2 regions of the Pseudoalteromonas sp. APC 3358 genome follow, and region 1 is predicted to be linked to the other one. Evidence: predicted binding sites of a transcription regulator. Region 1 holds the regulator's gene; the other holds the start of a gene.
The links. The regulator FliA, encoded in region 1, starts transcription of late flagellar genes. The targets are predictions, from matches to a motif close to CTAAAGNTNNNNNNNNNNNNGCCGATA.

Region 1 (3,427 bases):
AAGTACAGTTAAGTGGTTGTATTTTCACTAAGTTAGATGAATCATTAAGTTTGGGTGAGATTATTAGTATTGCGATTCAAAATCGCCTTCCAATAGGGTATCTTACTAACGGTCAACGAGTGCCAGAAGATATTCGTGTTGCAAATGCTGAAAAACTAGTGAAAAAGGCTGAGCAGTTATATTTAAAAAGAACAAAAGCACAACATTCAAGGCACCAAGCAGTGGCGCCAAGTACAGTAGGGATGTATGATTAACACAGTATTAGATCAAGCAAGCGGCCTGCGCAAAATGAGTCAAAACAATAACAACGGCGTAAAAGTTATCGCTGTAACCGGTGGTAAAGGTGGGGTGGGGAAAACAAATGTTTCTCTAAATACCGCTATTGCACTAGGGCAACAAGGTAATAGAGTATTAGTGCTGGATGCTGACTTAGGTTTAGCAAACTGTGATGTGATGCTTGGTTTACGTGTAGAGCGCAATTTATCACACGTTTTGTCAGGTGAATGTGAGCTTGACGAGATTTTAGTTGAAGGGCCTGCTGGTATTAAAATTGTACCCGCTACATCGGGCTCGCAAAGTATGGTTGAATTATCGCCATCTGAGCATGCCGGGCTAATTCGTGCATTTAGCGAATTGAATACCGAATTTGATATTTTAATTGTAGATACAGCCGCTGGTATTTCAGACATGGTGCTAAGCTTCTCACGAGCAGCACAAGATGTAATGGTTGTAGTGTGCGATGAACCAACATCAATAACCGATGCTTACGCACTTATTAAAGTATTAAGCCGCGAGCACGGTGTTTATAAGTTCAAAATTGTTGCCAATATGGTCCGCAGTATGCGTGAAGGCACTGAATTGTTTGCAAAACTATCTAAAGTTACCGATCGCTTTTTAGATGTTTCAATGGAGCTAGTAGCAACGGTTCCTTATGACGAAAATATGCGCAAAGCAACACGTCGCCAAAAGGTGATTGTTGAGCTCTTTCCAAGTTCGCCAGCCGCTCTCGCGTTTAAAGCGCTGGCGACAAAAGCAGTTAAATGGCCAATACCAAATCAACCATCTGGGCATTTAGAGTTTTTCATTGAGAAACTAGTAAACGGCTAATTATGACAACATTGGTGAATAGAGCTATGGGATATCAATCAACACAAAACTTAAATGTGATTGTTGAGAAACATGCATCACTTGTTAAAAAAGTGGCATGTCATCTAATTGCTCGATTACCACCTAGCGTTCAGCTTGATGATTTAATTCAATCAGGAATGATAGGTTTAATAGAAGCTTCAAAAAACTTTGATGCAACAAAAGGCGCAAGCTTTGAAACCTTCGCCGGTATTCGTATTCGCGGGGCTATGCTTGATGAAATGCGTCGTGGTGATTGGGCTCCTCGTTCAGTACACCGTAAAAGCCGACAAGTTGCAGAAGCAATTACTGGGCTCGAAAGCAGTCTGAATCGCGAACCAACAGATACAGAAGTTGCTGAAAAACTTGAAATTTCACTCAATGAGTACCATCATATTTTAAATGATGTTAATACCAGTAAAGTATTAGGCATAGAAGACCTTGGTGTAGATGAGGATGTTATTACTCCCGTAGGCCAAGATTTAGCGCTAGACAAACCTTTTAATAATGTTAAAAATGATCGGTTTAATGAGTCTTTGCTAAATGCAATAAAGTCATTACCAGAGCGTGATGCAATGGTACTTTCTTTATACTATAACGATGAAATGAATTTAAAAGAAATAGGACATATACTCGATGTAAGCGAATCGCGTGTAAGTCAGATACATGGTCAGGCGATGATTAAGCTAAAAGCTAAAATCAATGACTGGATAAACTAGTAGTAAGTAAACTAAGGTTAATACCTCACTGGGGGATGTTTTGGATAAAAACATGAAAATTCTTGTAGTTGATGATTTTTCAACGATGAGACGAATTATAAAAAACCTATTACGTGACTTAGGTTTCACTAATGTTCAAGAAGCTGATGACGGGTCTACAGCTTTGCCTATGTTACAAAATCAAGTATTTGATTTTGTGGTTACAGATTGGAATATGCCGGGAATGCAAGGTATTGACCTTTTAAGAGCAATTCGTGCAGATGATAAGTTGAAACATATCCCTGTATTGATGGTAACGGCAGAAGCTAAAAAAGAACAAATAATTGCTGCAGCGCAAGCTGGCGTTAATGGTTATATTGTTAAGCCATTTACGGCTGGAACATTAAAAACTAAATTAGAAAAAGTATTTGAACGCTTAGGCTAATGATGGGGGAGAGGCTTATGTCAGCACCAGCTGCGCCTCAAATAACGTTAGAACAAGCTCGTCAACTCGTCATTTATTTAGAAAACGATGAGCAAGATAAAGCTAATCAGTTGATTTTAGAGACAGCTTCGCAAGAGCAGTCTAAATTATTTGCTGAAGTTGGGAAGTTGACTCGTCAACTGCACGAAGCACTTAAAAGCTTTGAGCTTGATACTCGCTTAACTAACATAACGACAGATGCGATTCCAGATGCTAAAAAGCGGCTTAATTATGTTATAGAAATGACAGAAAATGCGGCTAATAAAACAATGGATGCTGTTGAGGCTAGTTTACCTATAGCTCAGCAACTTGCAGATGAAATATCTCATATCAAACCGACATGGGATCGTTTAATGAGCCGGGAGATTGAGCTTGGTGAGTTTAAACAACTTTGCCATAGTATCGATAAGTTTATGAATAACTCTCATCATAAAACGGATGAGCTTCAAAGCTTAATGACAAATGTACTAATGGCTCAAGACTATCAAGACTTAACAGGTCAAGTTATTCGCCGTGTTATAGAACTTGTTAGAGAAGTAGAAGAAAGCTTACTTCATCTTTTAACAGCGTTTGCTGAACAAGATGACAGTGACAACACAGCGAATAAACTAGAACAACAAAAAACAAAAGAACCAGTTGCCACACAAACTTTAGCAGGTCCTGAAGGCCCTATTATTGATAAAGAATCGCGTAATGATGTTGTGTCTGATCAAGATGAAGTCGATGATCTTTTATCAAGTTTGGGCTTCTAAGAGGAGAGTAACTGCATGTTTGAAGTCGATGAAGATATTTTACAAGACTTTCTTGTAGAGGCAGGAGAAATCCTAGAGCTTTTATCTGAACAGTTAGTTGAACTGGAAAATAATCCAGAAGATACCGAGTTACTAAATGCCATATTTAGAGGCTTTCACACTGTAAAAGGTGGTGCAGGCTTTTTAGCTATGACAGAACTTGTTGATGCTTGCCACGGCGCTGAAAACGTATTTGATTTACTACGTCAAGGCGTGCGAACGGTCAATTCAGAGTTAATGGATGTTATTTTACAAGCGCTCGACACCATTAATGAAATGTTCGCGACTATCCAAAATAGGGATAAGCCAGAACCAGCAGATCCTGAGTT
Region 2 (3,427 bases), on a different contig from region 1:
TACCTACATTTATTGTAAATGGTAAGTATAAATTAAACCTAGGTCGTGAGTCGGGTATTACTGAACCAGAAGATATTAGCAAACTGATTAATTACTTAGCTAACAAGTAAGTTTAGCTAAAACTAAAAAAGCTCCTACAAGGAGCTTTTTTTATGGGTAACGTTTACTGAGCGTATTTATTTGCGCTGCAAGAAAACACCCGACTCAATGTGATGTGTATATGGGAACTGATCAAATATAGCAAAGCGCTTAACGTTGTGCGTACGTGTTAAGTGATCAAGGTCACGCTCAAGGGTTTCAGGATTACACGATATATAAATTATGTTTTCGTAATTAGCCACTAAGTCACACGTTAATTCATCCATGCCCGCGCGTGGTGGATCAACTAATATGGTTTGGCAGTCATAGCTTTTAAGGTCAATACCATCTAAACGAGAGAAAGTACGCTCGCCATTCATTGCTTGAGTAAACTCTTCACTAGACATACGAATAATATCTAAGTTCTCTACGTTATTTTTAGCAATATTGTATTGAGCAGAGTGAACAGATGATTTTGATATTTCCGTCGCTAATACTTTATTAAAACAGCCCGCTAATGCAATTGAAAAGTTACCGTTACCACAATACAGTTCTAGTAAATCATTTTTAAGTGGTTTACATAAATCTTGTGCCCACTCCAGCATATTAATATTTACTTTTGCATTAGGCTGAGTAAAGCTATTTTCTACTTGTTGGTATATAAGCTCTTGACCATTAACTGTTAAACGTTCAGTTACAAAGTCATCACCTAGTACTTCTTTTTGTTTGCGAGCTCGGCCTATAAAGTCAATTTTGTATTTACTGCTAAGCTTTTCTTTCAGTGCTTTAATTTCACTTAACCATTCATCATCCAGTGGTTTGTGATAAAGCAAGCTTACTAAAATTTCACCGCTTAGCGTGGATAGGTAATCGATTTGAAATAACTTACGACGTAATATTTCACAAGGCTTAAGATGCTCAATCATCACCTGCATTATTTCACCAACTAGAGGCGCTGCTGGATCAAATGTATCAACACGGATTTTTTCTTTTGTTTGTTGATCAAACATAATGTGAAACAGATCGTCACCGTCGTGCCATACTCTAAATTCAGCACGTTGGCGGTAGTTAGTTGGCTCTGAGCTAAATACTTCTAGTTGCTCCACACCAAAACGTTGGAACTGTGCACTAATACGCTGCTCTTTTTCACTTAACTGCGTTTGGTACTGTGTGGTATCTATTTTAATAACTGCCATTAACGCTACTACCTTATCTAAGATCTGTTTATCGGCGCTATTGTAGGGAGCGCTGCGTATTTGTCTAGTTTTGGCTAGCATTTATGCTGTTTTATTGAACATTGTACTTTAGTTTTTATTGTTATAGCCGATAATAAACTACGCACGCTTAGGAGACGAATCATGAAAATAGGTAATTATGGCTTTACGCCAAACAACAACATCAATAAATTCAATAATAAAGCTGATATACAGCAACCTACAATTACGTCTCCTCAAGATAGCTATCAACAACGAGGCCGAGAGTTGGCCGCAAAGGTGCTTGGCGATAAAATGGCTGAGCAGCTTGGATTGCCTATCGCAGAAAAAAAAGCAGATAAACCACTATTTGATTTTGATGAAATAGTAAAAAACGTACTCGATTTTGTGAGTAGTGCTGTTAATAAAGCAAAAGCTAATGGCGCTGATGACGAAAAGCTCAAAGATATGTTAGGCGACGCGCGCAAAGGAGTCCAAATAGGGATTGACGACGCTGTTGATGAACTCAAAGGTACAGGTGTATTTAATGATGACATGGAAGAGGGGATTAATAAGTCCAAAGAGGGAATTTACAATGGGCTCGATAAGTTTGAAGAGTCGTTATTTAACCCACAACCTGCCAGCGTAAATATAAGCCAGGCTCAATATGTCAGTATGACGAGTAATGCAGAGTATAAATTTACCACCGCAGAGGGTGACGAGGTAAGTATTAGCTTTGCAGATGCATTTGAATCTCAGTCGGCAAGTGGCTATCAGCAAAACAGTAATAGCGAGTCGTTTGCAAGCTCATCATCGCAATCTCGACAGGTATCATTTTCGATGTCGGTTAATGGTGACTTAAATGAGCAAGAGCAAGAAGCTATTAATGCAATGATGGAAGACTTACAAGATTTAAGTAAAACCTTTTTTGGTGGTGATTTAGATGAAGCATTTGAACAAGCGCAAGAGCTGAGTTTAGACAGCGATCAGCTGGTGGCTTTTTCTATGGATTTACGCCAAACAAAAACAATAGCAACAGTTAAAAGCTATGAAGAATATAGACCAGCACCAGAAAAACAAGTAGCGGAGGGTTTAGCTCCTTTTAATGATGACCTTAAAAATGCTTTTGAAAAAGCGGGTGAGCTTGGATTACAAAATCAGCTAGCTGGCATTCTCCAATGGTTAAATCAAGATCAGGAGCAAATAGATAAGTTAGTGGATTACACAAAGTCTATGTTCGAAAACCTTAATCAGTTAAATTCGGCAGCCGACGAGCTTGCTGATTTAGAAACCACGCAAAGTTAAACTACTTTCTTTTATAAATACCTCATGGCAAACTGCCGTTCTTAAAGTAAAGTGGGAACGGTAGTTTGTCAGCGCATATAATGGTCTTTGATTCAGGTATTGGTGGAACTACTGTACTTGAGCATATAAAGCAAAGTATCCCCAATGCTCAGTACAGTTATTTTATGGATAATGCATTACTACCTTATGGTGCTCAATCCCAAAAAACAATCATTAACCGATTATGCTCACTTATTCATTTCATCAAAGCTAATACGCTTAATGTTGATTTAATTGTAATAGCGTGTAATACCGCTTCTACATCTGCACTTAGTGCTGTTCGCCAAATGACAGATATTCCTATAGTAGGTGTTGTGCCAGCAATAAAGCCTGCGGCAGAGTTAACACGTTCAAATCATATTGGCTTATTAGCCACACCGGCAACGGTCGCCAGTTCATACACTAAAACATTAATTACTGAGCATGCACGTAATGTAACCGTTAATCTATATAGCAGTGTGGAGTTAGTAACTTTAGCTGAGCAATACTTTTTTACAGAGTCTTTGGATACAAACAAGTTGCATCAAGTGCTTGATGACCTACATATAGATAAAACTATAGATGTACTTGTATTAGGATGTACGCACTTTCCAATATTAGCAGAGCCTATTAGTCAGTATTTTGAAGGGAATGTAAAACTACTTGATTCAGGTGTAGCGATAGCAAACAGAGTCAACTACCTACTTAACCAACTTAACTTCTGTGTGAATAAACTAACAGACATAAAAAAGCCGCTGCAATATTATGCAACGGCTGATGTGTTTAGCAATAAGCTAGCGGTAAAGCTAGTTACACTGACTGATCCGTCTCAG

Region 2: a site for FliA is predicted at 1,381-1,407, ahead of QL995_RS20955 (DUF5610 domain-containing protein). Genes of this name have one in related genera too.

The regions. Positions count from the first base shown of each region.
Region 1 covers NZ_JASDCE010000002.1:487,428-490,854, forward strand. The annotation lists gene flhF (flagellar biosynthesis protein FlhF) at 1-254, shown strand, start outside; gene QL995_RS04800 (MinD/ParA family protein) at 247-1,107, shown strand; gene QL995_RS04805 (RNA polymerase sigma factor FliA) at 1,134-1,844, shown strand; gene cheY (chemotaxis response regulator CheY) at 1,885-2,268, shown strand; gene QL995_RS04815 (protein phosphatase CheZ) at 2,286-3,059, shown strand; gene QL995_RS04820 (chemotaxis protein CheA) at 3,075-3,427, shown strand, end outside.
Region 2 covers NZ_JASDCE010000022.1:22,388-25,814, forward strand. The annotation lists gene QL995_RS20945 (thiol:disulfide interchange protein DsbA/DsbL) at 1-110, shown strand, start outside; gene trmA (tRNA (uridine(54)-C5)-methyltransferase TrmA) at 177-1,274, opposite strand; gene QL995_RS20955 (DUF5610 domain-containing protein) at 1,437-2,576, shown strand; gene murI (glutamate racemase) at 2,642-3,427, shown strand, end outside; gene QL995_RS20965 (RNA-binding protein) at 3,405-3,427, opposite strand, start outside.